3 regions of the Bacillus sp. EA-CB0995 genome follow, and region 2 is predicted to be linked to each of the others. Evidence: riboswitches for the same ligand, from Rfam matches in the RefSeq annotation. Region 2 holds a riboswitch; each other region holds the start of a gene.
What was found. Region 2 has a riboswitch for S-adenosylmethionine ahead of metK (methionine adenosyltransferase). Riboswitches for the same ligand answer to the same signal wherever they lie in the genome.

Region 1 (10,619 bases), 2.0 Mb from region 2:
TGGTTTTTGCTTAAATACGGACATAATACAATGTGAGAATGGTTGTTTTTCCGAACTGCTTTTTCAATTCTCTTCATTAACAATCCTGTGAACAAAAGATACGGAAGGATAACAATAGGGGTGTTCGTTGTTTGAACAAGCTCATGTAGCTTCTCTTCAAATTGTGGCTTGGCCGCTGCTAAATAACATACTTCGACCTCTGCTACTTCATCTGCTGTTTCAAACAATGTCGCAATGTCCCGGACATCTCTTAACGTTTCTTCATCACTACTCCCTCTTGCTACAAGTAAAAGGGTAACTCGTTTGCCAATCGCTTTCATTCCGCTACCATCTAGAACTGCAGTAACAAGTTCACGAGAAACGCCAAATGGATTTCCATATGAAAATGACACATGAGGATACTGATTTTGTAACCATTCTAACTCCTCAGGAATATCCTTTTTCACATGAACTGCCGCTAATAAAAAGACAGGGACAATCACAATTTCAGTTGCCCCTTTTTGCACACAAGTTGTAATCCCCTCAGCGATAGAAGGTGGTGCTAATTCTAAAAAACATATTTGTTGAATAGGAGCCGATACACGTTCCATACACGATGTAACAAAAGCAGCCGCTTCTTCACGTGCTTCCTGCAAACGACTGCCATGACAAATATATAATACTGCTTTCATAATTAAAGTACTCCGCTGAGTGGATACGAATGTTCAAGCGTTTGTTCAAACCAATGAATTTTCTCACGGAAGCGTACAACTTCACCAATTACAATCATACTTGGATTTTGAATTTGCTCATTCTCTGCCACAGATACAATATTTCCTAATGTTCCTGTAATTGTACGCTGAGATACTGTTGTCCCCCACTCGATCATCGCCACTGGTGTATGTTCACTTTTTCCATATTTTAAAAGCTGTTCACATATATAAGAAAGGTTGCTTACACCCATATAAACAGCAAGCGTATCCACACCTTTCGCTAAGTTTTCCCACTTCACCTCTTCTTCTGCACCTTCTTTCCGGTGCCCTGTTACAACCGCAAAACTTGTACTAGCGTCTCGGTGTGTAACAGGAATTCCCGCATACGCAGAAGCTGCAATACCAGCTGTAATGCCTGGAACAACTTCAAACGGAATACCATGTTTCACCAATGCTTCCGCTTCTTCTCCGCCTCTTCCAAACACAAAAGGATCTCCGCCTTTTAGACGCGTCACAATCTTGCCTTTCTTTGCATATTTCACTAGAAAAGCATGAATCGTTTCTTGCTTCATTGTGTGGTAGTTCGGAAGTTTCCCGCAGTAAATTAAATCCGCTTCTGGCTTTGCATAAGAAAGTAACTCTTTATTCACAAGACGATCATATAAAATGACATCTGCTCGTTGAATACATTTTACTCCTTTAACAGAAATTAAATCTGGATCCCCAGGTCCTGCACCAACAATGTACACTTTTCCCATACTTTCTCCCCATTTCTTTTATAATGTGAACCTTCTATAAATGGATTTTTCCCCCATATTACATTAACCGGACCGATCAGGATTTTGTGAGCATTTTTCCTTTATGACATGCTTAACGTCAACCAAATAATAAAGTGAAACTTCCATCAGTGAGGGGGCTTCATCCCTATCTAATGGAAGTCTACAAATCTTCATCTTACTGCCTGTTAGCATCGTATTAAGTCGTTTCCTGTTCATGCAAAACAAAGGCTGCTCCCTTTCGAATTTTCTTCTTCTCATATAAAGAAATCTCTTTCACTTCCGGTAAAGGCAAAAAATATTTTTCAAGTTCTATTTCAACGAGACGAAATGCCTGCTCTTCACTTTGTGCAACAACAACTACAGGAACAACACCATTTGCTAAAATTGCTTCAAAACGATATAAGTCCATATTGTTCCCCTCCTAAGATGCGATCACTTCTTCTAAAATCGTATTTAATGCTGCTTGTAAATCCGTTATTCCAACACGACCAACAAACTCATAAAATGTTTCACTAGGAAGTTTATTTTCTTTAAAATATGTTAAAAACGCTACGAGAACATGCGGCAAATCTTCACCATCAATTTTCCCTTTTAGCTTTTCATTATAAGTACCGCCGTCTAGTAACGTTCCACCTACATAAATTTCAAAAGCTTCAACAATCCCCTTTTCTTTCGTTTTCATTTTGACACCTTGCAAACCGATATCCGCAATTTGTCTTTGTCCGCAAGAATTTGGACAACCGACCATATGAATACGAACCGGCACATCTAATACAAGCTGTGCATCTAAATAATCCGCAATATTGCGTAATCTTTCTTTCGTCTCCACCAATGCTAAATTGCAATATTCAATACCCGTGCAAGAAACTGCATAACCGATAAATGACTTTGGTTTTGCAGAGATTGCTTCCAATAGTGGTTCTTGCAATAGGACATCAATATTTTCTTTCGGTACATTCGGAATAATAAAGTTTTGCGAATTACATGTGCGAATTTCACCGTTTCCATACTGTTTTGTAATTCTAGCAATCTCATACATTTCTTCTGCATGCAGGCGACCAACTGGTACATTAAAACCAACATAGTATAAATCATCTTGCTTTTGCTTATGAACACCGTAAAAATAACCAGCATTCCAACCCTTTAGGGCACTTTCTCCTCTATCATGTAAAGTTCCTGTGTATTGTAATAACTTTTCTTTAAATTTTTCTGGCCCCCAATCTGCAACTAGAAATTTCAGACGAGCAAGATGACGCTTTTCACGATATCCAAAATCACGGAAAATAGTTGCGACGGCAATGGCTACATCTTTTACTTGCTCTGGTAAAATAAATACATCTAGTTCTTCTGCTAAATATGGACGCGCTGATAAACCGCCGCCTACTTTTAGATGAAAACCAATGACTGTTTCTCCGTTCACTTCTTTCGTTGCAGGTGTAAATGCCACGCAGTTAATCTCAGCATTTGCTGAATTGTACACATTCGAACTAATCGACATTTTAAATTTGCGAGGTAAATTTGAAAACTCTTCGTTATGCTGAAAATATTCATATACTTCCTGCACAATTACTTGTGTATCAAACAATTCATTTTCATCAATTCCAGCAAGTGGATTCCCTGTAATATTACGTGTAATATCACCGCATGCACCTGCTGTTGATAGCCCTACTTTCTCTAGCCGCTGCAGAATATCTGGAATTTGTTCAATTTGCAGCCAATGAAACTGAATAGCTTGACGCGTTGTAATATCAAGCACATCACGGCCGTAATCTTCGGCGATAGAAGCAAGAGTTTCCACCTGTTCGTTTGTTATAATTCCAGATGGTATATTCACACGCATCATGAAATACCCCGCCTCTTTTGGACGCTGCAAATATAAACCTGCCCACTTAAAAGAATCCCATTCTTCTTTCGGAATAGACGCAAATCCATGCTCAGCATAATACGGAATATTTTTAAAAATTTCTAAACCATCTTTTTCTAATTTCCTTTTTTCTGTTGCATTTAGCTTTTCATTATTTGCCCATACTTTTTCATAACCCATCATGTATCTCCTCCTAGATAAAGCTTCTTTCTTGCAAATAAGCAATAATTTGCTCCGCACACTGTTCGATAGAATAGCGATGCGTTTCCACAATAACTTCAGCTTGAATCGGCTCCTCATAAGGAGAATCAATTCCCGTAAATTGCTTAATATCCCCGCTTCTTGCTTTTTTATAAAGTCCTTTCGGATCACGTTTTTCACATTCTTCAATTGGACACTTTACGAATACTTCTACAAACTCACCTTGTTCTAATATGTCACGCACTTGCTGACGATCTTCTCGAAACGGTGAAATAAATGCTGTTAATACAATCGTTCCGTTATCAACAAATAATTTCGCTACTTCACCAATGCGACGAATATTTTCTGTACGATCCTCTTCTGAAAATCCTAAATCTTTATTTAAACTGTGACGAATATTATCTCCGTCTAACACATAATTACCAATATTCTTATCAAATAACTTGCGAGCTACTGCATTTGCCACCGTTGATTTACCAGAAGCTGACAACCCTGTAAACCAAAGAACAAAGCTATGATTTTTGTTTTGCTTTCGGCGTTCTTCCTTTGAAACAGATGCCGTATGCCAAGTAATATTTGTTCCCATCTTTTTCTCTCCTTACTTTGTCACAACTTCTTTTTGCAAACCACGAATTAAGACTTCTACGACTTCTTTACGGCTAAATGTACTTGGTGGCAGTTCTCCATTTCGCAAGAGCTCTCTTACCTTTGTACCTGATAAAATGACATGATCTTCCTTTTCGTGCGGACATGTTTTCGTTGATGCCATTCCCTCACATTTCGCACAATAAAAACTATGTTCAAAAAAAGAGGTGTAATTCCTAATTCTTCTATTGTAAAGTTCGTAAAAATTTCCTGCGCTTCATACGTGCCATAATAATTTCCAACACCAGCGTGATCACGGCCGACAATAAAATGCGTACACCCAAAGTTTCTTCTTACAAGTGCATGAAAAATCGCTTCACGCGGCCCAGCATATCGCATCGCTGCTGGAAATACTGCTAAAAAGACACGATCTTTTGGATAGTAGTTTTCTAGAAGTACTTCGTAACTTTCCATTCGAACATCAGCTGGAATGTCATCTGATTTCGTTTCTCCAACAAGCGGGTTTAAAAACAGGCCGTCAACAATTTCAAGCGCTACTTTTTGAATATATTCATGCGCGCGATGAACTGGATTTCTTGTTTGAAAACCAACGATTGTTTTCCAATTACGCCGCGCAAACTCTGCTCGTGTTTCATTTGGATCTAAATGATAAGTGGAAAATTTTTCTTTTTCAATCCGTTTCACAAGCGTAATTGGTCCTCCCACGTATATATCCGGACGATCGTATAATTTTTTAACACCCGGATGTGCTTCTTCTACCGTTTTATAGACAAGTAACGCCTCCTTTTCTTTATCAGGCGCATAAATCTCTTGAACTTGAATCACACCGTAAGTTACACCTTCTTTTACAAGCCGAACTTCTTCCCCCACTTTTAATTCCTTCGCTTTTTCTTCTGTTATAGGTAATGTAATTGGAATGCTCCATACATCTCCATCTGCTAATCGCATTGTTTCTACTACTGACACATAATCGTTCTTTCCTAAAAAGCCAGTAAGTGGGCTATATCCACCGATCGCAATGAGTTCTAAATCACTTAATGCGATTCCATCTAACTCAATTTCTTTTACGATATGTGCTGTTTCATATGTTTCATCAATTCGATTGACTAATATTTTTGTATCACTCATTTTCTTTTTCTCCTTCTATATCAAGTATTAACGAATAGTAGTCTTCATTGATAATGAAGACCACATTCTGTTTTCAACTTCCCGGCCCAGCGCCCATCTCGCGAATCTCCACCCTCTTGTACCTGCACGGTACATGTTTCACATCCGATGCTCGGATACCCAATATCATGGAGTGGGTTGTACGGCAAATTATGCTTGTATACATAGCGCCATACTTCTTTCCAAGTCCAATGAATAAGCGGACAAATTTTAACAGATTGAAAGCGATGATCTCGATTGACAAACTGCGTATGTTTTCGCGTTTCAGACTGTTCTCTTCTTAAGCCTGATATCCATGCCTTCCTACCTGTTAGCGCTTCTTCTAACGGCTTAATTTTCCTTAATTGACAACAAAGGTTTGGATTATGTTCCCATAATTTCTCACCATACTCTTTTGCTTGTTCCTCAAGTGTAAGTGCCGGCTGCTTTTCAATAATATTCAACTTAGGAAATCGTTCCCTGACTTTTTTGATCAAGTCATATGTTTCTTGAAAATGAACATTTGTATCTAAAAATACAATCTTTGCAGATGGATTTACTTGGTTAATCACGTGCAATAAAACCATTCCTTCTATCCCAAAGCTGCATGCATAAACAATATCGTCCTCATAATGTTCATACGCCCAGCGTACTGCTGCCAAAGCGCCTTTCGTTTCATCATCTTCCTGAAATGAAACAAAATTATCTTGCCACGTTTCGTACGTTAACATCGTTGTCCCCCCTCATAACACCCATATAAAAAGGCGGCCTTAACCTATAGAAATAGATTAGGGCCGCCTCTAGTTTTTCTAGTCAGCGTGCTTATTTTAAGCGTACTTTTTCACTTTTTTCAAGCTGAATCACTTTACCATCTTGCACAACAATTGTAATAGAACCATATTTCATATCAGTAAGCATAGATTGAATCTGACTTGCTACTTCTTCAAATTGTCCGCGCACTCCCACGAACAGCCCCCCTTTTTCATAAAAAAATCTTTCCCATTTCGAAAAGACTGTTCCGGTAACGTATCTACCTTATCTTCCAAAATGGATACCATTTTGCTGGAAGTAGCACCTTACTCCTATAAAGTAGGTTGCCGGGCTTCTTCGGGCCAGTTCCCTCCGCCACTCTTGATAAGAATTATATTTGTATTTTATCACAATTCTGATTTTTTTCAATCCTAGTTTTCCGATAAATTTTATGTTTTTTTGACAAAGAAGGAGTTGTTCACCTAAACAACTCCCACTTCAGCTAAGTAAGGACGCAGTCACACAAGTTCCTTTACACGTATGCGATCGTTCTCAATAATATTTTCATACGATTCTCTCTCCACAACAACTTGTGATTTTCCGTTTTTTGCAAACACAACTGCTGGGCGACGAATACGGTTATAATTATTTGCCATCGAATAACCATATGCCCCTGTACAAGAAATAGCTAAGAGATCACAAGAAACAACTTTTGGAAGCTCTACATCCCAAATGAGCATATCCCCACTTTCACAACATTTTCCCGCAATTGAAACAACCTCTTCGGCAGATTCATTCGCACGATTTGCTAGCAATGCTTCATAACGAGCTCCATAAAGTGCTGGACGAAGATTATCTGTCATACCTCCATCAACCGATACATATTTACGGATACCCGGAATATCTTTAATCGCTCCAACTGTATACAACGTTGTTCCTGCATCTCCAACAATACTACGGCCTGGTTCTACCCAAATTTCTGGAAGGGGGTATTCGCATACTGTAAACTGCTCACGTACCGCATCCGTCACAGCTTTCACATATTCACCAAGAGCAAGAGGTGTGTCCCCTTCCGTATAGCGAATTCCAAAACCGCCTCCTACATTTAATACTGGGGCTACATAGTTCATTTCTTTTCTCACTGTTTCCAAGAAGTTGCGAAGCACTTCAATTGCACGAATAAATCCTGCCGTCTCAAAAATTTGCGATCCGATATGAGAATGAATTCCTAATACACGATAGTTTGATTTTTCTAATGCACTTTTTACCGCTTGTGATGCATGCCCTGTTGAAATACCGAAACCAAACTTAGAATCATCTTGACCTGTTGTAATATATTCATGTGTATGCGCTTCTACTCCCGGCGTCACACGCAGCAAGATATTCACAACTTGCCCGTATTCTTTCGCTAAATCATGCAATACCTCTAGTTCAAAAAAATTATCTACAACAAAGCAGCCAATATTAGCTTCTAATGCCATTCTTATTTCTTCTTCTGTTTTATTATTACCATGAAAATGGATGCGCTCTGCTGGAAATCTCGCTTGCAACGCCGTATATAGTTCTCCGCTAGACACAACATCTAGTGACATATTTTCTTCGGCAGCTAACCTGCACATTTCCATGCACAAGAACGCTTTGCTTGCATATGCTACTTGATAAGAGAACCCACTTTCCCTAAAAGCACGATGAAATGCACGACATTTCTCTCGAATTGCTGCTTCATCGTAAACATAAAGTGGTGTCCCATATGCTCTTGTAAGTTCAGTAGCATCGCATCCTCCAATTTCTAAGTGTCCTTGTTCATTAATGCGGCTTGTGCCGTGTAAATACATGTGAATTCCTCCCTTGTTTTCGCAAAACCCTCTATTACATTTCTTATTTATTACTATTATTCCTAATTTAGATAAACAAAAAACGCGCGGAACAATGTTCACACGCGTTTCTTATTAGAAGAATTTATGTCGAAAAAATAAACGTATTGTTATTTTCTCAAATAAGAAACCGCATCAAACATCTCCTAATAGCTCTCCATAAGCAAAATACTTATGACAGTACTACATTTATTCAATGCAGTCCCAATATATGAATGAAGTGGTCATTCATATATTTCGGCGATAACCCCTTTCAACCTATGATCATGAATACCACTTTATTTCCCATAGTTTACTTTTGATTACCGCGGCCTCTACCTTCGAGTGTAGATGAGGTAAGTCTATTTAATTTTCAAGCATCTTTTTGTTGCTATTAACAATATCAAATGACTAATTTATTTGTCAAACACTTTTTTCAAATCGGTTTACGGCAATTAATTTTCGTATCATCTGGTAAGCGCTTTACATCTATATTTTTCGCAGTCCATTCACCACTATCATTTTCAAACGTAATCGTTACTTTTTCAAATGGCGGAAGCTTTCTCCCACCTGTTCCTGGCTCATATTTAATCATTTCGATAGATGTCCGAAACAAATATGTACCGCTGTACATTTTTTCATACTAACAATTTTAGGGCACTCATACGGCTTTTGTTTTCCATAATGTTTTTGAATTGCTTCATTTATTCTCGGAAACAGCACGGAATAAAGTGCATCTTCTAGTAATAATGGCTCATGCTCAGCAGAGAAAGAAGCTGGATTTCCAAGTAAAATGAAACAACTTAATATAAAACAACATATTTTCTTCATAGTACTCCTCCATCTATCAATCAATGCTTTTATTTTATCCTTCTCTTCTTTTTCTATCCAATTGTTAGAAAATCATCCACAATTTCACTATGTTTTTATATAATAGTACACATAGTAAAAAACATATAAATATGTAGCCTGTCATATACATAAAAGAGGCGGTTACTTGTAGGTAGTAGGAGGAGCCCGTTATGATACAACGTTTGTTTCCAAAAGTACGATTTGCTCTCGTGGCTGTCGTCTTATTGTGGATCAAAACATATATTGTATACAAATTAGCTTTTGATATGAAAATTGATAACGCTTTCGAACAAATTATGTTGTTCTTTAATCCATTAGCTTCATTATTATTTTTTTCGGTTTCGCTTTATTAGCAACAAAACATCGAAACCGAATCATTATCAGTATTAGTATCGTGCTATCCTTTATTTTATTTGGCAATGCTATGTTTTACGGATTTTACAATGATTTTGTAACATTCCCTGTATTATTTCAAACAAATAATATGGCTGATTTAGGGACAAGTATTAAAGAACTATTTACATATAAAACACTTCTTTTATTTGCTGATGTAATTATTTTAGCCATTTTATCTCGTAAATTCCCTAATTTTTGTGATACTACTCCTCTATCTCGGCAAGAGAAACGAACATTTTTTAGCGGTGTAACAGCAGCATTAGCTTTGCAAATGGTTGTTTCAGTTATTTATAAACCACAACTTTTTTCACATTCATTTGATCGCCAAACGGTTGTGAAAAATCTTGGTTTGTATACTTATCATGTTTATGATATTGCACTGCAATCGAAATCTTCTGCTCAGCGTGTTTTTGCAAGCGGAGATAGCTTTTCTGAAATTGATAACTACGTAAAAACAAAGGATAGACAAGAAAACAAAGAATTGTTCGGCGTGGCAAAAGGTAAAAATGTTATTTTAATTTCAATGGAGTCCACACAAAGTTTTGTCATCAATCAAAAAATAAATGGAAAAGAAATTACACCATTTTTAAATGACTTCATTAAAGACAGCTATTATTTCGATAACTTTTATCATCAAACTGGACAAGGGAAAACATCGGATGCCGAGTTTATTATTGAAAACTCCTTATACCCGCTTGATCGTGGCTCTGTTTTCTTTACACATGCTAATAATGAATATACAGCCACACCAGAACAACTCAAAAAATATGGATATTACTCTGCTGTATTTCATTCAAATGATAAAACATTTTGGAATCGTGATTTGATGTATCCTGCACTCGGATATGATCGTTATTTTAATTTACAAGACTATACAGGTACAGAACAAATGTCTGTTGGTTGGGGATTAAAAGATAAAGAATTCTTTGAACAATCTATTTCAAAATTAAAATCTTTACCACAGCCGTTCTATACGAAATTCATTACATTAACAAATCATTTTCCTTTTTTGCTACAACCGGAGGATCAATCCATTGATGAATACAATTCAGAAAGCGGCGTTGTAAATCGTTATTTTCCAACTGTACGTTATACAGATGAAGCACTAAAACATTTTATTGAACAATTAAAAAAGAAAGCTTATATGACAATTCTATTATCATTATCTACGGAGATCATTATGGTATTTCTGAAAATCATAATGCTGCTATGGCACAATTTGTTGGAAAAGAAACACTTACTCCTTTTGATATGATGCAGCTGCAAAGGGTACCGCTTATCATACATATTCCTGGTCAGAAAGGAAAAATCATTTCAAAAGTTTCTGGACAAATTGATGTAAAACCGACGCTTCTTCATTTACTCGGTGTGAAAACAAACAACTCTATTGAATTTGGCACAGATTTATTTGAAACAAACGATGAACCACTTGTGGTTATGCGTGACGGTAGTTTCGTAACAAATGATTATATGTATACAA
Region 2 (10,619 bases):
GAATCGTAGGCCTCTTTTATATGTAAGCATGTGCTATCACAAGAAAACGTGGGCTTTGTCGGTGAGTACTTGTTTTCTTGCAATAACAACATACTTATTCACATGATTTAGGATATTTCAAAGTAAAGTCGGGTTTAAGCGATTGGACCGCCAAGTTTTACAATTGTTTCAGAAACGTTATCAAATTTCTTGAAGTTTTCTTTGAACTTATTCGCAAGCTCAGTTGCTTTTGCTTTGTAAGCTTCTTTATCAGTCCATGTTTGTTCTGGCATTAATACTTCATCAGGTACACCAGGAACATGAAGTGGTACTTCAAGACCAAAGATATCATGTTTCGCTGTTTCAGCGCTATCTAACTCGCCGTTTAATGCAGCTTGCACCATTGCGCGTGTATGACCTAAGTTCATACGTTTTCCAACGCCGTATTCGCCGCCAGTCCAGCCAGTGTTCACTAAGAATACTTTAGCATCGTGCTTCTCGACTTTTTCTCCAAGCATTTCTGCATAGCGAGATGCATCAAGCGGTAAGAATGGAGAACCGAAGCATGTTGAGAATGTTGCTTGCGGTGAAGTAATACCGCGCTCAGTTCCTGCCAGTTTACTCGTGTAACCACTTAAGAAATGGTACATAGCTTGCTCTTTCGTTAATTTGCTGATTGGAGGCAATACGCCAAATGCATCAGCAGTTAAGAAAATGATTGTATTTGGATGACCTGCAACGCTAGGTAATACGATGTTATCAATTGCATCAATTGGATAAGCTGCACGTGTATTTTCTGTTAATGCAGTGTCATCATAATTTGCAATGCGTGTATGATCATCAAGCACAACGTTTTCTAAAACAGAGCCGAATTTAATCGCATCAAAGATTTGTGGCTCTTTCTCGCGAGATAAGTTCACACATTTTGCATAGCAACCGCCTTCAATATTGAATACACCGTTATCAGACCAACCATGCTCGTCATCACCAATTAATTTGCGGTTTGGATCAGCAGATAATGTTGTTTTACCTGTTCCAGATAAACCGAAGAATAAAGCGACATCGCCTTCTTCACCTACGTTTGCAGAGCAGTGCATAGAAAAAATATCTTGTTCTGGAAGTAAGTAGTTCATGATAGAGAAGATTGATTTTTTCATTTCACCAGCGTACTCTGTACCGCCGATTAACACGATACGCTTTTCAAATGAAACGATAATAAATGTTTCTGAGTTCGTGCCGTCAACTTCTGGATCTGCTTTAAAGTTTGGTGCAGATACAATTGTGAACTGTGAATCATGATTTTTTAATTCTTCCTCAGTTGGGCGAATGAATAATTGATGTGCGAATAAGTTATGCCATGCATATTCATTAATAACTTGAAGAGGAAGACGGTAGTTGCGGTCTGCTCCTGCAAATCCTTTAAATACGAATAGTTCTTCTTTTTCTTTTAAGTATTCTAATACTTTTGTATATAATTTATTAAAATGCTCTTCAGAAATCGGTTGGTTTACCGAACCCCAAGCGATTTTGTCCGTAACAGATGCTTCGTCTACAATAAATTTATCTTTCGGAGAACGTCCTGTATATTTTCCTGTTGAAACAGAAACAGCGCCAGTAGAAGTTAATCGTCCTTCATTTCTCATTAATACTTTTTCCGTTAATTGTGGAACGCTCAATTGAACCTGTGCATTGCTTCCGTTTAATAACTCATGTAATCCAATTTGGACATTCACAGTACTCATATTTTATATACCATCCTTTGTTTAATTTATAAATATTCTCGTAATCCCCATTAAGAGTATAACACAATCATATAAATAATGTATACTATTTATTTATTTTTGTTTGTGTTATTATATTATTTTTTTCCATAAATTTCTGTCGTTAAAAACTTATAGGAATATGTGTATATGGATTGACAAATGAAAAGCATTTCTTTAGTATAGTTGAGGACGGATACTCTCTTATCCCGAGCTGGCGGAGGGACAGGCCCGATGAAGCCCGGCAACCTCACTTGTATGTACGACAAGTTCAAGTGAATAGGTGCTTAAACCTGTGCGAGATGTAATGTCTCGAGCGATAAGAGCGAAGGGCAAAAAGCAGTATGCAAGTAGCGAATACAACCTTTCCTCTATATATAGGAAAGGTTTTTATTTTGCGCTTGTGGGAGAATACATGAATGTCGCAGTTTGTGGCAAATTAAGGATGAGTTCCGTACAATATATACATTTACTGTCGGGAGGTTTACCACATGACAAAAAAACGTCATCTGTTCACATCTGAGTCTGTAACTGAAGGACATCCAGATAAAATTAGTGACCAAATTTCTGATTCAATTTTAGATGCAATCTTAGCAAAAGATGCAAACGCACGTGTAGCTTGTGAAACAACAGTAACAACTGGTTTAGTATTGGTAGCAGGAGAAATTACGACTTCTACTTATGTAGATATTCCAAAAATCGTTCGTGAAACAATTAAAGGAATTGGTTATACTCGTGCAAAATACGGTTTCGATTCAGAAACTTGTGCAGTTTTAACATCTATCGATGAGCAGTCTGCTGACATCGCAATGGGTGTTGACAAAGCGTTAGAAGCACGCGAAGGTCAAATGACTGACGAAGAGATCGAAGCAATCGGTGCAGGCGACCAAGGTTTAATGTTTGGTTTCGCATGTAATGAAACAAAAGAATTAATGCCGCTTCCAATCTCTCTTGCTCATAAATTAGCTCGTCGTTTAACAGAAGTTCGTAAAGATGATACATTACCATACTTACGTCCAGACGGTAAAACACAAGTAACAGTTGAGTACGATGAAAACGGTAAGCCAGTTCGCGTTGATACAATTGTAATTTCTACGCAACATCACCCAGAGATTACTTGGGAACAAATCGATCGCAACTTAAAAGAATTTGTAATTAAACCAGTTGTACCAGCTGAGTTAATCGATGAAGAAACAAAATTCTTCATTAACCCAACTGGCCGCTTCGTTATCGGTGGACCACAAGGGGATGCTGGCTTAACAGGTCGTAAAATTATCGTAGATACTTACGGTGGATACGCTCGTCACGGCGGCGGTGCATTCTCTGGTAAGGATGCAACAAAAGTTGACCGCTCTGCAGCATACGCAGCTCGTTACGTTGCGAAAAACATCGTAGCAGCAGGTCTTGCTGACAAAGCAGAAGTACAACTTGCATACGCAATCGGCGTAGCGAAACCAGTATCTATCTCTGTTGATACATTCGGCACTGGAAAAGTATCTGAAGAAGTATTAGTAGAACTAATCCGCAGCAACTTCGATCTTCGCCCAGCTGGTATCATCAAAATGCTAGACTTACGTCGCCCAATTTACAAACAAACAGCAGCATACGGCCACTTCGGACGTACTGATGTAGATCTTTCTTGGGAGCGTACAGACAAAGCTGAAGCTTTAAAAGAGCAAGCTGGTCTATAATATAGGAAGAAAAAAGCTTTGCACACACGTGCAAGGCTTTTTTTATTTAATTACTTTCCTGTTTTTCTAACTTCCCAACGCAGGAAGTACAATACACTTCTCCGCCTAGTTCAATATACTTTTGAATATTTGTTATGCCGCTTGGCGGATATTGCATGTAAATCCAAGAACGTTCGTGTACCGCAATTTCCTTTCCGCATGATGTACACATAGCTGATTTTTTACCGAACATCAATTATTGCCCCCTCTGTGAACGGGATTTTCCGAAGCAGTATGCACTGCAAAGTAAAAAGATTGTTGCACATCCAAAACCGCCAATGACTGCGTAAGGTACAGCGTCTTTTAGTGCCATGCCGGCGCTAATGGAAGCGACGAAAAGTAAGATAAATAGTGTCGTTAATTTTCGCATTGTATCCATATGAAATTCCTCCCTTTTGAAAATCCCTATATTTCTATTATAAGGAAGAATTCGGAAGTGAGATATTTTTTCTATAAAAATGTGTGACATGCCGCACATTTTTTTGTTGCTGCATCATATATGATAAAATTTAGATAGTTCAGAAGAAGGAGCGAATGACAATGAGCGTCACAGAACATAAAAAACAAGCACCGGCACAGGTTCGTTGTAAAATCATAACGATTTCGGATACACGTACAGAAGAAACAGATAAAAGCGGACAGTTATTAAAAGAGTTATTAATAGAAGCAAATCATCAAGTAACGGCTTATGAAATTGTAAAAGACGATAAAGAAAGTATTCAGCAAGCTGTGTTAGCAGGCTGCCAGCAAGAAGATGTAGATGTTGTGTTAACAAACGGCGGTACAGGAATTACAAAACGTGATGTCACAATTGAAGCAGTGGAAGCGTTGCTTGATAAAGAAATTGTAGGCTTTGGAGAACTATTTCGGATGATTAGTTATTTAGAAGATATCGGAAGCGCGGCGATGTTAAGCAGGGCAATTGGCGGGACAATTGGACGGAAAGTTGTCTTTTCTATGCCAGGATCAACAGGTGCGGTTCGCCTTGCGATGAAGAAATTAATTTTACCAGAGCTTGGACACATTACATTTGAGTTGCATCGCCAGTGAAAATTGCAGGAATTGTATTAGCCGGCGGACAGTCCAGTCGTTTTGGAGAACCGAAAGCATTAGTAACTTGGTGCGGAAAAACATTTATTGAACATAGTATAGAAGCATTGAAAGAAGTTGTTACAGACATTGTTGTGATTAGCCATCCAGCGATTACAAATGAGCTCTCGCATATACTGTATGTACCAGTTGTAGAAGATATTGCGCTGTATAAAGGAAACGGTCCGCTTGCCGGTTTATTAACAGGCATGGAATTTGTAGATGCAGATTGGTATATTGTTGCACCGTGTGACACACCAAATATTTCGAAAGCATGGGCGATGACATTCATCGAACGAGCAGACGAAACATATGAAGCAATTGTTCCACTAGTTGAAGGACGGAAACAACCACTTTTAGCGCTATATCATCACAAGGTAAAAGGAAAAATAGAACAGTTATTAAAAGAAGGTAAGAGAAGTATGCAGGGGCTATTATCTCAGTGTAATGTCCAGTATGTGACGGCAGAAGAATCACAGCTGTCGAAAGAGTTATTTCTTAATGTGAATACAAAAGAAGAATATAGCCAATTACAGAATAGGAAGTGAATGGGGAAGGGGAGAAGCTATCATGGAGAACGAATTACTGAAAATATTTGATGATCATAGAAATCCAATAGGAGTAGCAACCCGTGAAGAGGTACATAAACTGGGGCATTGGCATGAGACGTTTCAGTGTTGGTTTATAAGTAGAGAAAACGGAGTAGATTATGTTCACTTTCAAATTCGTAGTGAGACAAAAAAGGATTATCCGAATCTGTTAGACATTACAGCTGCTGGGCATATATTGGCACACGAAACGGTATATGATGGAATCCGAGAGGTGAAGGAAGAAGTAGGGATTGATGTCTCGTTTGATGAATTAGTGTCATTAGGTATTATCGATTATTGCGTTACAATAGGAGATTTTATTGATAAAGAATTAGCTCACGTTTTTTTATATGAAAATAAAAAACCAATGGATGAATATAAGCTGCAAATAGAAGAAGTATCAGGCATTGTTAAAACTGAATTTAATAGTTTCTCTGAACTTTGGTTAGGAGAAATGAATGAAATTACAGTGGAAGGATTCGAAGTGAATGAAGCCGGGGAAAAAGTTTTAATCCATAAGGCTGTAGATAAAAGTAACTTTGTTCAGCATGAACATTCGTATTATGAGAGCATTATAAGGTTGATGAGAGAGAATATGAAATCGTTAGGGAGTACTGAAGCGTAAAGCGAATGACTAAACATCAGTGGGGGATGAAGAAAAGCCCCACTGATGGAAGTTTTACGTTATATAGGTATCTAAATCATCAAGCCCATAATAAGAGTATTATAATAAACACCATTTATATACGTATCTTGTTGTAATAATCCTTCTTCCTTAAAGCCAACTTTCTTATATAATTCTATTGCTCTAGCATTATCTTCTCTCGTTACGAGATGTATTCTCTTCGTAGTCCCATTTAATTTTGCCCACTCGATAAGCTCGTCCATCAGTATTCTACCTAAACCGAATCCGCAGTACTCTTCTGCAATTACGATCCCTAGTGTTCCTACGTGTTTTGTTCTAGCTTTTGGACTCGAGGTAATAGATGCGATGCTTATGATTTCATCATCCATTGTTGCTAGTAAGATGATGGAACTATTATCTGCTCCAGTAGATTCTATGAATTTTTCATAATCATTTAAAGACATACTGAACTCATTTTTCCCGAATGAAAGAAAATCAGTTTCGCCGCCGACTACATTATAAAAATCAATCATAGATTGAGCGTCTTTTTGTAAAGCCTCTCTTATAATTACTTCTTTTCCGTTTCTTAAACATATTGTTTTCATATTTCTCAACTTCTTTCGAATTAGTTAAGTTCATCATAATATTAATGTTTGAATTTGAATAGCGTAAAATTTATCCCGCATTAACGGGCAGTAAGACCTCCACCTCAAGATTCAAAGAGAGACGAGGAAGATAGGTGAGGGATAACTGCCCGTAAAATCCCCACTGATGGAAGTTTCACTTTATGTATGCTACAAGTGAAATGAATATAAAAAGAAGAGGACTTCTCCTCTTCTTTTCAAATAGTTGGTCTGTTATTTCCGTTAAGAGACACACATAAAGTTTCTAATTTGTGCATACCGATAGCTTACTTTTCGTCGACGTCCTGATTGCCAAATATATCCGGATACTCCGTTTTGTCTAACTTCAGTTGTATAAAACCAAAAATCTCTACCAAAAGGTCCTTGTCCTCTTAAACCAATAAATCCCCATCTACCTAAACAATTACACATCGCTGATCGTATTTGAAACGCTTGTATAGGAGAAGAAAATGCTGCTGGTGCTGCTGGTGCTTGTGCCGGTGGTGGGGTTGTTGGAGCATCTTCAGCATCGTCGGGACGATAGACATCATCGTCGATTTCCCTTGTGTCCTCGAATGGTTGATAACCTGGTTGTGGATAATCTGGGTGTTGATAATACGGCTGTTGATTATAATTTACATGCGGAAAGTACATTGGCTGATTATTCATGAAAAAATCACCTCATTTTTTTTAATACGCACTTAAAATATGAGTATGTTGCATGATTCTGATATGAAGCTTATTTATGGCCCAAATTACTTTCAGCAGTACAAATTATATGAACAAATTGGATCCAAGGCATTATCTTTTACTGGTAAAGAAACAATTATGAAGTTGATTCATATACATCTTTAGTTCTATATGATTAGAATAGAATATATTTACAATTATAACATTTGATGGATAGTCAAATAAGGAGGCTCGTTTTATACTAATATTGTACCACCCCTTCTAAGGAACAGTGGACAACCGGTGATTGGCTAATGGGAACATTCTCATTTTGCCAGTGCCGGTTTTTTGTTAGATAATGATGATAATAGATTTTGGGGGAGGGATCGTTTTGAAAAAGATAGACTTTACTTCTATGAGAGAACAAGTAGCTAGTTTTTATATTTATTCTATTTCTTTTCTTGGTGTGATTGCTGTTATCATTTCCTTATTTTTAAGTAAAATGCCTTCTCATCTCATACTGCTTTTGGTGTTAATTATGTTTATGGGAATTACTGAGTATTTTCCTATCCGTATTTGGAGAGGGGGAATCACACTAAGTCTTACGCTCATTTATGTAATGAATTGGCAGTTTGGAATACATATAACTGTTGTTTCTTGTGTATGTGTGATGTTATGTATCCATTTGCTTCGCCGCTTACCTATGCAAAGGACACTATTTAATTGTGCTCAGCTTGCTCTTAGTATTATATTAGCAGACTGGCTTTCCAGCGAATGTCTCTCTCTTTTTATTTCTGGGATGAATCTCTCAGTTTTATATGAAAAATTCATAAGCTTATTTTTATTCAGCGTGTTTCTTTGCTTTTTTAACAGCATTTTTTACGATCTTTTAATCATACTTCTTCCTCAGCCATATCCGCTAGAAGAGTGGCGTAAAAAAATATATTAGTATTATTGAGTGTGAGTTTTTGTTTATTTTACTCCTCGCTTATACATATTTTAGATTACCGATATCGCGGAGTGATGGATGAAATTATGGTTCTGTTCTTCTTCTTCCCGCTTGTGGCAATCTGTATTATTAGCTCTTTCGTTAGACAAATACGGGTGGAAAAAGAACGCTTATATAAGCTTTTTTCCATTACGACGGAATTAAGTCATGGGTTATCCGCCGGAAACTTACAGCAAATGAAACAATCACTGAAAGGATTCCTAGGAATACAGGCATATGTTTTATGGGCAAAAGATGAGGAAAACTGGACACTTTTATTAAAGGATGGAAAAGTGCACCGTGATATTTCTGATTATTCTGACCTGTATACGAAGTTTGAAGAGATATCTGAAACTGTTGTTGTTACGGATTGGAAAACAGGTATGGCTCCGGGAGATGAAGTGTTTGAAAATACGATGCGCTCTCTTGTATATTTACCTCTTAAAGTAAATCATGAATTGGTTGGAATGTTTGTAGCAGGGAAAAGCAGAAGTGCGAGCTTTATTACTGAAGATGTACAGACTTTAGCTACGTTTGCCAATCAATTGGGCAGCTTGCTTAAAACACGGACACTTGTCTCTGAACAAGAAAAAAGAACGATTTTGGAAGAAAGAAATCGAATTGCTCGTGAAATTCACGATGGAATCGCACAAGCATTGGCCGGAGTGATATTCCAGATGGAGTCAGCTCAGAAAAAGTACGCAGATCGACCAAAGGACATGCAGCAAGTGGTAGATACAAGCATAAAAAAATTACGGAAAAGTTTAGGGGAAGTTCGTTATTCTATTTATGCTTTAAAGCCATATCCAACACAAAGGTTAGGGCTAAAACAAGCAATTACAAATAAAATTCAATCCTTAAAACAAGAATATAATCTAGCTATTACATATCATGAAAGAGGCCGTTCTCGAAAACTTAGTTTTACGAAAGAACGAGTCATCTTCGATACTTTGCAGGAGAGCTTGCAGAACATTGTAAAGCATGCAAAGGCAGACAAAGTTGACGTTTTACTCAGTTATCAACGGGAACATGTACTTTTGAAAGTGAAGGATAATGGAATTGGCTTTTCCCTTTTTGAATCTATGATTAAAGCAAAGAATGAGCCGCATTATGGTATATTACATATGAATGAACAGGCTGAACAGCTAGGGGCTGCCCTTCAGATTGATAGTTCAGCAGGAAAAGGCACAGAAATCACATTGCTAATTCCAGATTCAGAAATGGGGGAGGAGTATCATGATTCGAATATTAGTAGTGGATGATCATACTGTTTTGCGTGATGGAATTCGAAGTATATTGGAACTCGAATCTGATATGCGAGTAGTTGGAGAAGCTGTTTCCGGGGATGAGGTATTAAAGAAAGTGGAAGAGTGCAGACCTGATTGTATCTTAATGGATATTAATTTACCAGGAAAAAATGGTATTGAGGCTACATCGCTTGTGAAAGAACAGTATCCGAACTGCCGCGTTCTCGTATTAACGATGTATGAACATGATGAATACTTGATGTCTGCTCTTCGGGCAGGTGCAGACGGTTATTTACTAAAGGATTCATCATCCGAGCAAGTGGTAGCCGCAATTCGAATGGTACTACAAGGAGATTCTGTGATTCACCCGCGCATGACTAAAAAGTTGATTACATACCATCAGCAAACGAAATCAGAATCAAATGAAAATGAACTGACAGAGCGTGAAAAAGAAATTCTGTTTGAATTGGTCAAAGGTCTTAGTAATAAAGAAATTGCTGAAGCCCTATATATCAGTGACAAGACAGTTAAAATTCACATTAATAAGATTTTCAAAAAACTAAATGTGAAAAGCCGTTCACAAGCAGTCATATATGCCGTTCGAAATCAGCTTGTTCCATTTTCTTAAATAAAAGCGCTTAAAAGAACTGCTCTGTGTTTTATTATTTCACTCGAAATAATAAGGCACGGAGTAGTTCTTTTGTACTATACGGTATAGAACTAATAACTATAAAAAATATTCCTTTTTGATAATTTTCAGAAAAGTATAAATTTAATAAAATAAGGAAGTAGAGTCGTAGTCTAATAGCTTCGTGAATTTATGTTATACATTGACTACAAATAAAAACAAAGATGGGGGAACTTGTATGAAGAGAGGGAAATTTGGAAAGGTTCTTACGGGGACGTTAGTTGCTGGCATGCTATTGTCACAAGGTATTCCGTATAACGTATTGGCAGAAAGCGCGGTTGAACTGAAGCCAGTTGATAATGCGGAACAGGTACTGATGAATCTGTCTCCAGAACAAAGAAAAGCGTTGGAACAGTTAGATGTAAGTCCTAATTTTACGATTTCACCTGATATTGATTCTAATAGTCCTGAATTAGTTAACGTTATCGTGGAATTCAATCAGGCTCCAGCAAAAATTGAAGTGATGAAACAAGCGGCGAAAGGAAAGAAAATAGCTTCTACTACTGCGCAAGCAAAAGTGGATGAAGAACATAAAGTGTTTAAACAACATGTCGAATCCTTGAAATCGAAGAAGGATGCTGGCACGTACGATACGCAAAAAATGAAGATTACACGTGAATACAAAAATGCA
Region 3 (10,619 bases), 700 kb from region 2:
TTTTTTTGCTTTTATATAAAACAATAATATATACAGGAAGTGCTAATAGTAGTGGTGCAACGGAACGGCCAGCATGCTGACCAATTTCGGACTGAAGCGCTGTTTCTTTTGAAAACTGTAGCATCGCAATATTTGTCATATCTCCAACGAAGTATAGAAGTAGTACTGTGACTAGATAGCACAATATTGCGATAAAGCTTCCAGATAAATTCAACGAAAATCCCTCACTTGTTATCAATTTGTTACTATTGTATCATAATTGTAACAAAAAAGCATCTTTAGAGTACAGTCTGCTATTCCTAGGTAGTAATCCCCTCTTAATATTTAGAGAGAAGTGAAGAAGATAGATGGAGAATAACTGCTGTCACGTGCCTGATTGGTGAAAGCTTTCCATTAGTGAGGAATGAAAAAACCTCCATTAGTGGAGGTTTCATTTTATTTTGCCCATTCTGCTACTTGTTCTACGCTCATGCGTGGTGCTGGGTGACCTTCTAATGTAGATTCCCCAATTGTAATTAACATAATTGGAAGGTAGCGAGAAGACACGTTAAACTCTTCCATTAATGCTTGCGGGTTAAAACCTCCAATTGCACATGTGTCCCAACCAGTTGCTTTTGCTGCAAGCATAAGTTGCATTGCTGCTAAAGATGCATTAGAGAATGCAGCATCACGTGGGTATTGTTCACGTTGATATGCACCTTCAATATTTTGTCCCAAACGATTTTTTGCTTCTTCTTGCATAAGTCCTTGTTCTACAAGTGGACCGTATACAGCATCAACATTTTTATATGCTTCTAAGTCACCTAATATAGCGACAACTGCAGATGCATCAAGAATTTGTTGTTGATTATATGCAATTGGATGTAAGCGGCGTTGTACATCTTCTCCTTGGAATACAAGGAATTTCCAGTGTTGTAAATTCCATGCTGATGGTGCTTGGCCAGCAGCTTTTAAAATATCATATAGTTCCTCTTTTGAAATCTCTTTTTCAGGGTTGAAAGCACGATTAGATGTACGTTCGTATAAAACAGTAAAGAAATCTTGCTGTGTCATCATAATTCCTCCAAGCTTTGTTTCTATTTGTAAATGAGTTGAATATAAAAATGTTCTTAACTTACATTTTGTAAGTGGATACTGTAAAAGGATATAATATATGCAGTTCTATTGTCAAGTGTTTTAAAAAAGATATGAATAAAAGAAGATATTCGCACAAACGTCTCACTTATTGTTGTCATACAATAAAAAGATGATACAGGGCTTCAAAAGGTTTATGTAACGTGAAACTGCCATGTGATGGTTTGTTGAACAAATCAAGTTCTTATAAGTGATGAACTCTATCGTAAGGGATTCTTAAGCTTGTAAGAATGGGATAAATGAAGTGAGTGAAAACCTAGTGGTGAACATTCTGCATTTTTTATTGGAACATACAGTTTTTCAAAATGTATTACAAGATCTCGATGTGAATGTATTGTATATTGAAGAAGGTCATAATCAACAACATACAGTTGCAACATTAAAGCCAAAGTGCTTGTTTTTGGCACATAGTTTTAAGGACGGGAAAATATTGTTTGAAAAAGTTCAACCACAAATCGTAATTATATACATTTCTCATTCTTCTCAAGTTGAATTTGTAAAAGAATTATTTACTTCAGATATTTCTTTTATCATTGTATGGAGTGAACAAGTTACATCTCAACTTGTTGACCTTATTAAACTTGGGGTACGAAACATTGTGTTACCTCCAATTACGCCACAATCTATACTTTCTGAAGTGCAAAAGAGTTTGTATGAATTGTCATTGTTAAAACAAGTTATATTACAACAAGAACTACTTCAAATGATATTTGATTTTCAGAATGATTTGTTGTTTATTGTAGAAGATGATGAAATTATAGATTGCAATACAAATTTTTTACGTTTCTTCGGATATGAAGATCTCATGTCATATCATGAGCATCACATGACATTTGCTGAACATTTTGCAGAGGAGAATGGGTATTATATTGCAGAAAATGATACAATGTGGATTGATGATTGCTTAATGAAATCAAGAAAAATCAAAATGTATAATGAGGCTGAAGAAGCAACTGTGTTTTTGTTACGTATTGCTCCTTTGCCGGATGATGTAACGAGATTCATCGTTACATGTACAGATATTACAGAGTTAGAAGAAGAGTATAAAGAACAAGAGCGCTTAGCAACAATTGATTCCTTAACAAATATTTATAATCGGTTGAAGTTTCAAAGACTATTTTCACAAGGCTGGGAAACTGCTATACGAATGAGCCAATCATTTGCTCTGATTTTATTTGATCTTGATGATTTCAAAAAAGTAAATGACACATATGGTCATGATTTTGGAGATTTAGCATTGGTACAACTAGCGGAACTTGTGACAGCAAAATTACAGCCGCATCATGTTTTTGCACGGTGGAGCGAAGAAGAATTTATTATTTTTTTGTCTCATACAACAGAAAAAGAAGCATTTCAAATTGCGGAATCGCTTCGATTTTTTATCGAAACAAAAAAATTTTCTGGAATTTCAAATATCACAGCAAGCTTTGGTGTTTCTGCATACGAAAATGGAATTACGAAAGAAATATTGATGCATCGAGCGGATGTTGCATTATATGAAGCGAAGAACAAGGGGAAAAATCAAGTATGCTTATATAGAAAAAAATGTAACATATTTTCGCAACAAATTGTTGCGATTTTTTTTATTGTCGGATAATGGTGAAGGGAGGAACAATTATTTAAGATGCGATGGAGGATTTTTAGAAATGAAGACGTTATGGAGTGCAATTATTTTTTTCTTTCTATTATATTAGTTGGGAGCTATTTCTTTTTTAAAGTACCTGCTAAAAAAGAAGCAAAGTCAATAAAAACAATACCCTCTACTGATACAATAAAAGAAAGAGAAAAAGAAATTGATTATACGGCTGTTGCACAAAAACTAGAACAATATTTAAAAGATAAACAATTTAATGGCTCGGTTCTCGTTTCGTATCAAGGCCGTACAATATTAGATAAAGGGTATGGCTATGCGGATGTACAAAAACAAATTGAAAATACGCCGCAAACAAAATATCGAATTGGTTCTATTACAAAAACGACAATTGCGGTGTCGATTCTACAGTTGCAAGAACAAGGAAAAATAAATATACAGGATAACGTGAATAAATATATTCCTTCTTTTCCTGCTAATAAAAATATTACGTTGTACCATTTATTAACGCATACATCGGGACTCCCTGATCATGGAAAAGGGAAAGTCAATGCGGCATCCCGTCTTAATTTAGTGACATGGATTGGACAACAGTCAACTGCTTTTCAACCTGGAAGTGGCTGGTTATATTCAGATTATAATTATATGTTGCTAGCTTATATTCTAGAAAAAAACTCGGGACAATCTGTAGCACAATACGTTACAGATCATATCTTTATTCCCGCGGGAATGACAGAGTCAGGTATGGGAGAGACACCAGCAGGAGATGTGAATTTTTCAAAAGGATATAAAAAGAAAGAGAATGAACTTGTGCTAGCGCCTAAATTAGCAATGAATTGGTTATATGGATGCGGAGAGATGTATACAACGGTGCATGATATGAAAAAGTTAGATGAAGCAATTATGACAGGGAAGCTTATCTCTGCTGAAAGCTTAAAATTAATGCTAACACCATCTTCAGAAAAAAATATGCATTTAGCTTATATATATATCCAGATTATTATCATAATCATGGTGTACTTTCGGGATGGAATACATTTAACAATTTTAATTGGGATAAACAATTATTTGTAATTGAATTCTCAAATGTGCAAAATGGAATTGATGATGAGTTTAATAATGAATTTCGTAAACTTGTGAGTGATTTATTAGAGAAAAGGGGATGAGAAGATGAAGCAGAAGCAGATATTGCCACCAGCTTCTATTGGTTTTGTTGGTACAGGTGTTATGGGAAAAAGTATGGTGCGTCATTTATTAAAAGCTGGTTATACTGTTTATGTATATAATCGTACAAAAGAAAAAACAGCAGCTTTGATTGAAGAAGGTGCGTACTGGTGTGATTCTCCTAAGGAAATTGCAAGAACAGTAGATGTTGTAATGACTATGGTTGGTTATCCACATGATGTGGAAGAAGTATACTTTGGTGCAGAGGGGATTCTTACTCATGCAGAACGAGGGACGATTACAATTGACTTTACAACATCAACACCAACTCTTGCGAAACGTATTTATGAAGAAGGGAAGAACAAGGGAATTCATGTATTAGATGCCCCCGTATCGGGCGGAGATATCGGAGCAAAAGAAGGAAGCCTTGCGATTATGATCGGTGGGGATGAAGAAGTATATGAAGCATGCTTGCCGTTATTTGAATTGTTAGGTAAAAACATTATATTGCAAGGAAATGCAGGTAGTGGCCAACATACAAAAATGTGCAACCAAATTGCGATTGCATCTAATATGCTTGGTGTATGTGAAGCACTTGCTTATGCAAAAAAGGCAGGTTTACATCCAGAAAAAGTGTTACAAAGTATTTCTACTGGTGCAGCAGGTAGCTGGTCATTAAGTAATTTAGCACCGCGCATGTTACAAGGTGATTTTGAACCAGGATTTTACGTGAAACATTTTATTAAGGATATGAAAATTGCGTTAGCAGAAGCAGAACAACTTGGGTTATCTGCGCCTGGCTTAGCTCTTGCGCGAGAATTATATGAACAATTGATGCAAGACGGTGAAGAAAATAGCGGAACACAGGCATTATATAAACGATACATAAAGGAGTGAGTGTATGGGTTTAGAGAAATTTGATAATATCATTGATACGGTACAGCGCGCAGAAACAATTTATATTAATGATAAGCAACTGGCTGCGTTTAAAAAGAAGTATAGTTTTGAACCGGTATTTGAATATGGTAGAGATGAAACAAGTCGTTATGTCATTCGAACAACGAAAGAAATGCTAGAAGAGATGGAATTTTATTTAGCGTTAAAGTACGAACGTGATCTCATTGATTTATATATGAATGCAGAAGTAGACGGGAAATTTTATGTTTCGGTTAGTTATGGAGAGGATGCACTTCATTTACAGGAGCTATTTCAATTTTTAGAAGAAAATAAATAAAAAAGTCCTCATATGAGGACTTTTTTATTTAGGAAAGACCTGTTGCTCGGCGTGCTTTTTCAATTGGAAAGGGAATGACTTCACCCATTCTAGTTCGAGTAAATCGTTTTGTGCGAGAATGACGTAATATATATAGTGCAAACAGTAAACAAACAGGAATTGCACCATATAAACCAAAGAATAAAGCGCTTACAGAAGATGCGACAAAACCAATCATACCAACTTCTAATTCCTCCATAATAGCTCCCACAACAGCAGGTATAGACCCGCAAACGACACCGAAAAGAATGGCTAAAATTAACTCCATATATTCCCTTCCTCCTTTTTACAATTCCACTTGTTTTTTCTATTATTTGTATTATAACACATTTTAAACAGAATATTCAGAAAAAGTTCACAAAATGTTCATAAAATTGTAAAAAATTATTCAACAAAAAATGCAGGTTTATCTCCTGAATAGAGATAAACCTGTCTATAGGAGGATGTATATATGTAGAGTGAATAAAAGGAAGAAAAAGGGGAATCCATTCCTTTTATTCAACGTACTACCTTAGTAAATAGGAACCCAACCTTCAGTTGTCACAAAAATACGAATTGCGACAACTTGACGATCATCTTGAAGTGTAAAGTAATGTCTCGTGTTTTCAGGAACCGAAATTAAATCGCCTGGTTCAAGTTCAATATCAAAGAAACGACCGTCTTTTCCTTGAATGGCAAAAATGCCATGTCCGCTAACAATAAAGCGAACCTCATCATCAATATGATGGTGCTCTTGTTTAAAGTTTACTAACAATTCATCTAGATTCGGTGTTGCATGAGAAAGTGAGATGACATCGCTCGCTTGATAGCCGCGGCGCTTAGAAACATCAGCAATTTCTTCTGCGAATACTTCTAAAATTTCTTTCTTATTTTCATTAGTTAATGCATAGTTTTCTTGTAAATGAACAGGAAGTTTTGTAATATCCCATTTCTCATACAAAACATCTTCATCTTGTAAAAACTGTTGTACTTCTATTTCTTTTTCAATATGAGTGTTAACTTCATGAATACGAATTTGCACCATGTTGAATGCCTCCTTTAATTGATAATAGTTTAATATGAAATTGGAATAGAAACTCGTATGCTTCTAATCTCTTTTTTGTATCAAAGCTATCTTTTCCCCATACTGTAATACCATGATTGCGAATTAAAATAGCTCCTGCATCTTCGCGAATATGATTGCGGAATTGCTCACCTAACGTTGGAATATGAGCGTAATTTTCAATGATTGGAATACGAATAGAAGCTCCTTCTTCCCAAATATTGAGTGCTTTAATAATTTCTTGATTACAGAACACAACTTCTTTTTCGTGTACATTTGTAATGACATTGTTATCGGTTGTATGAACGTGCAAGACGCATGCAGCGTTTGTATGATTATAAATGTGAGTGTGCAACAATGTTTCTGCAGAAGGACGTAAATCTGTTTCTAAAACAGGATTACCATTTTGATCAACTAACAGAAAGTCATCTGGTGTTGTTTTTGTTTTATCTCTTCCGCTTGCTGTAATGAGAAAGGTAAGTGGATTGTCACTCACTTTTATTGAAATATTTCCACTTGTTGCTGGAAACCAGTTCCGGTCGGTTAATTCTTTTTTCAGTTCACTCAGTTCTTGCCATTGACGAAATAGTTGTTTCACTTTATCACCTCCAACAATTGCTTCACTTCGCTTTGTATATCGTGAAATGTTTCAAACGGTGTATAAGAAATGTGATGTTCTTTACATTTTGTAATAAGAAAGTCACGAGCAAATACCTTGTCAGCAAGCTTTGCTGCTTGTAAATCTGTAATAGAATCACCAATTATGATTTTAAAATCATTTTGTGAACTTAAATTGCGAATAAGTGTTGATTTACAAAGACCACATTCATTTTCGCAATGCTCATCACATGGATATGGCCAGTTTACTTGAACTGTTTTACCCGAAAAATCAGTTGCATTACAGTAAATTTGATTAGAATCTATAAGTTCTTCAAGAAGAGGATAAACGAAAAAGTCCATTCCTCCTGATATAATATGAAGTGAGATGTTCTTTGTTTGGACAAACTGTACGAATTCTTCAAAACCAGAACGAATGACAGCAGTCTTTTTTATGAAAGTTGTAATCTCATTTTGTAAACTTGTAGGTAATAGAGAAAAAAGTTTTCCAACACCTTCTTGAATAGAAAGTTCTTGTGATAAAATTTTTTGTTTAATTGTTTCCGCTTCTGGTGGTGCAAACTTTTCCATAATGGCAACAATATTATCGTTATTTGTAATTGTGCCATCGAAATCGCAAAAAATTTGAATACTCATGCCTTCACCTCTCCAGAAGGATTGCCCCATAAACGCAAGGCGGATTGTAAATTAGGATCATTAACCTCATGAAGAGGCATGTTTGTTAGCGTTGCATCGATGGCAGATCGAAACGCTTTTCCGCCTCCCTGTGCGCCAGAAGGGTGCCCGTGAATACCCCCACCAGCATTAATGACACATTGTCCACCAAAATCACGAATAAGAAGAGGAACAAGTCCTGGATGAATCCCAGCAGATGGAACTGGAAAGCTGCGTTTAAATGGTTCGTTTTCATCTGTAAGCGCTTTTGATAAATAAAGTGCCTCTTCTTTTTTAAAGCGACAGTTCCATAAGGTGATGGAAATAGTGAGAAATCTGCACCTGCATAGCGAAGTAACTTACCAAGTAATAAGGATGAGGAAAATCCGTATAATTCAGATGCTATGTAAGAACCGCTTATTGCTGGATGTGCCATGATTGGGATAGAAATATCATCGTCTTCAGCTAATGCTTGTAAAACATCAAGTCCATAAGCAAATACATTGAAGAGTAATACATCAGCTCCGGCTGCAACTGCTTGTTTTGCTTTTTCTTTTAAATCATAAGTCCGTCCAGATAAATTAACAGCATATAACGTCTTATGACCATATGTTTCGTATACGGACTGCAATACTTCTTTTCCGGCTCGAATACGTTCAGAAAGTGGTGTTAACGGATTATCAAATAAAATTTCATCATCTTTTACAATGTCTACACCACCGCTTGCTTGGTCGCGAAGCTGTGTTTTTAAATAACCGATATTACGGCCAATCATTCCTTTAAAAATACTCATGAGAAGAGGGCGATCGTGAGCATTCAAGGTGTTTCGTATTCCATCGATACCAAATTTAGGACCTGGAAAACATTTTTTTATATCATCAGAAAATGTCAAATCAATTAATTTAATTTCTCCATCCAGTGATAGCTTTCCGAAAACAGTTGTAAAAATCGCTGGTAAGTCGGTACTAAAGTTAGCAGATGGATAATGAATTTTAATAAGACCGCGTTTTACTTTTTTATCAAGGTATATATTTATTTTTTCATTATCTTCTAATTCTTCTACGCTAATGACTGAGCCTTTATGTTGTTTTAATTGTTCTTGTAGTAATTGGGGTAAGTGTGTCCATGAACCAACTGTTAAGCCGAGGGCGATTTGCTCTGCCTTTTGAATTAAATTTTGAGAATCATCATGAATTAAATATGTCGCTGTTATTCCGCTCATTTTCATAACCTCCTAGTTGAATAAAAAAACCTCTCAGCTAAGGAGAGGTTTTTACAACCAGCTCCTTATCTGTCAGCTTAATGCTGCGAGAATTAGCACCGTGCCTATATAAAATAGGTCGGTTGCCGGGTTTCATCGGGCTCGTCCCTCCACCTGCTCTTGATAAGAAGTATTCGGAAATGTTTTAATTTTTTTGATAACTGAATTCTGACAGAGAATTTTTATGTTGTCAATGATTTTTTGAAAATTTTTAATTGATCAATTCTATGGACCGCTTCGCGAAGTCGTTCTTCTGTATGTAATAAACCAACGCGAATGTAACCTTCCCCATGTGTACCAAAGCCGACACCTGGTGCAACGGCAACATGAGCTTGCTCTAATAATACATCAGCAAATTGTTCTGAAGTATACCCATCTGGAACAGGCAGCCATGCAAAAAAGATCCTTTTGGTGCAACCACATTCCAACCGATAGAATGACAGGTAGTAATCAAAGCATTTCTTCGAGATTCATAGCGTTCAACTAGTTCATCTACGCAAGTTTGCGGACTTAATAACGCTTGGCGAGCAGCTTCTTGCACGGCACCAAAAATACTGACATACATATGATCCTGTAATAAGTTGATTGCTTCAATGACACTTTCATTCCCAACAGCAAACGCAATGCGCCACCCTGCCATATTATATGTTTTTGATAATGTATAAATTTCAATGCCAACATCTTTTGCTCCATCAACTTGTAAGAAACTAATTGGCTTTTTAGCATCAAAGCCAATGGCACCATACGCGAAATCATGACAAACTAAAATGTCATGTTTGTTTGCAAACGATATAGTTTTCTCGAAGAATTTTGTTGTTGCAATGGCTCCTGTTGGATTGTTCGGATAGTTTAAAAACATTAATTTTGCTTGTTCAGCAGTTTGGGAATCAATCTTTGTATAATCAGGTAAAAAATGATTTTCTGCTAATAATGGCATTGTTGCAAGTTTTGCTTTCGCTAAGGCAACACCTGATAAATAATCTGGATAGCCAGGATCAGGAACGAGAATTGTATCGCCTGGATTTGTAAAACAAAGCGGTAATTCAACTAATCCAGCTTTTCCACCAAATAAAACAGCTACTTCGGTTTTGGGATTTAACTGTACATCGTATTCACGCTCATAAAACGTAGCGACAGCTTCTTTTAAGCTTTCATGCCCGCGAAATGGCGGATATTTATGATGAATTGGTTGTTCTGCTGCACGCTGTAGCGCTGCTACGATATGCGCTGGCGTTGGCTGATCTGGATTTCCTTGTCCTAAGTTAATAATATCATGACCAGCTTGCACGGCTTTGTTGACTTTTGTGACGAGCGAAGCAAAAAATTGTGTTGGTAATGATGTTAATGACTCAGAAGATTGAAAACGTTTCATACTTTCCACCTCTTTTGAAAGTTGTTACAATTCTAGTGACAAATAATATAATCTTTCCAACTTTTTGTAAAGAAAAAATAAAAGGGAGTAGGGAGAAATCAATGAAAATTGCTTGTATTCAAATGGATATTACTTTTGGGAATGTAGAAAAAAATATAGAACATGCCGAAAAAAATAAACGAAGCGATGAAGGAAAAGCCAGACGTTATTGTATTACCAGAGTTATGGACAACAGGGTATGATTTGGAACGTCTTCCTGAAATTGCTGACCCAGATGGGAAATACACGAAACAATTATTATCAAAGTGGGGTAAGCAAAATTGTGTGAATATTGTTGGAGGATCGATTGCTAAGCAGACAGAGAAAGGTGTTACAAATACAATGTATATTAGTAATCGAAGCGGGAAAATTGTGGCTGAATATAGTAAAGTGCACTTGTTTCAACTGATGGATGAGCATAAATATTTAATTGCTGGAAATAAAACGGGTCACTTTATATTAGATGATACG

Region 1: another riboswitch for S-adenosylmethionine. It lies ahead of ACEWFJ_RS17570 (YezD family protein); the one in region 2 lies ahead of metK (methionine adenosyltransferase).
Region 3: another riboswitch for S-adenosylmethionine. It lies ahead of mtnW (2,3-diketo-5-methylthiopentyl-1-phosphate enolase); the one in region 2 lies ahead of metK (methionine adenosyltransferase).

The regions. Positions count from the first base shown of each region.
Region 1 covers NZ_CP169269.1:3,392,234-3,402,852, forward strand. Annotated here, with positions in the region: partial or broken gene ACEWFJ_RS17530 (sirohydrochlorin chelatase) at 1-671, opposite strand, end outside; gene cobA (uroporphyrinogen-III C-methyltransferase) at 674-1,450, opposite strand; gene ACEWFJ_RS17540 (DUF3906 family protein) at 1,668-1,880, opposite strand; gene ACEWFJ_RS17545 (nitrite/sulfite reductase) at 1,893-3,515, opposite strand; gene cysC (adenylyl-sulfate kinase) at 3,529-4,122, opposite strand; gene ACEWFJ_RS17555 (hypothetical protein) at 4,135-4,230, opposite strand; gene sat (sulfate adenylyltransferase) at 4,239-5,270, opposite strand; gene ACEWFJ_RS17565 (phosphoadenylyl-sulfate reductase) at 5,315-6,019, opposite strand; gene ACEWFJ_RS17570 (YezD family protein) at 6,111-6,254, opposite strand; SAM riboswitch class I at 6,321-6,429, opposite strand; gene lysA (diaminopimelate decarboxylase) at 6,557-7,873, opposite strand; lysine riboswitch at 8,055-8,237, opposite strand; partial or broken gene ACEWFJ_RS17580 (DUF3888 domain-containing protein) at 8,328-8,722, opposite strand; partial or broken gene ACEWFJ_RS17585 (LTA synthase family protein) at 8,914-10,619, shown strand, end outside.
Region 2 covers NZ_CP169269.1:896,224-906,842, forward strand. Annotated here, with positions in the region: gene pckA (phosphoenolpyruvate carboxykinase (ATP)) at 135-1,721, opposite strand; SAM riboswitch class I at 1,941-2,065, shown strand; gene metK (methionine adenosyltransferase) at 2,231-3,430, shown strand; gene ACEWFJ_RS04815 (hypothetical protein) at 3,477-3,662, opposite strand; gene ACEWFJ_RS04820 (hypothetical protein) at 3,666-3,848, opposite strand; gene ACEWFJ_RS04825 (MogA/MoaB family molybdenum cofactor biosynthesis protein) at 4,010-4,519, shown strand; gene mobA (molybdenum cofactor guanylyltransferase) at 4,516-5,106, shown strand; gene ACEWFJ_RS04835 (NUDIX hydrolase) at 5,129-5,773, shown strand; gene ACEWFJ_RS04840 (GNAT family N-acetyltransferase) at 5,845-6,378, opposite strand; gene ACEWFJ_RS04845 (hypothetical protein) at 6,640-7,065, opposite strand; partial or broken gene ACEWFJ_RS04850 (GAF domain-containing sensor histidine kinase) at 7,457-9,315, shown strand; gene ACEWFJ_RS04855 (response regulator) at 9,290-9,928, shown strand; gene ACEWFJ_RS04860 (S8 family serine peptidase) at 10,167-10,619, shown strand, end outside.
Region 3 covers NZ_CP169269.1:1,591,630-1,602,248, forward strand. Annotated here, with positions in the region: gene ACEWFJ_RS08405 (hypothetical protein) at 1-214, opposite strand, end outside; gene ACEWFJ_RS08410 (nitroreductase family protein) at 436-1,053, opposite strand; gene ACEWFJ_RS08415 (sensor domain-containing diguanylate cyclase) at 1,397-2,731, shown strand; partial or broken gene ACEWFJ_RS08420 (serine hydrolase domain-containing protein) at 2,792-3,891, shown strand; gene ACEWFJ_RS08425 (NAD(P)-dependent oxidoreductase) at 3,896-4,786, shown strand; gene ACEWFJ_RS08430 (DUF3909 family protein) at 4,791-5,123, shown strand; gene ACEWFJ_RS08435 (hypothetical protein) at 5,152-5,430, opposite strand; gene ACEWFJ_RS08440 (cupin domain-containing protein) at 5,674-6,186, opposite strand; gene ACEWFJ_RS08445 (methylthioribulose 1-phosphate dehydratase) at 6,164-6,802, opposite strand; gene ACEWFJ_RS08450 (2-hydroxy-3-keto-5-methylthiopentenyl-1-phosphate phosphatase) at 6,799-7,458, opposite strand; gene ACEWFJ_RS08455 (RuBisCO large subunit C-terminal-like domain-containing protein) at 7,455-7,802, opposite strand; partial or broken gene mtnW (2,3-diketo-5-methylthiopentyl-1-phosphate enolase) at 7,757-8,704, opposite strand; SAM riboswitch class I at 8,761-8,867, opposite strand; partial or broken gene ACEWFJ_RS08465 (aminotransferase class I/II-fold pyridoxal phosphate-dependent enzyme) at 8,920-10,109, opposite strand; partial or broken gene ACEWFJ_RS08470 (carbon-nitrogen family hydrolase) at 10,124-10,619, shown strand, end outside.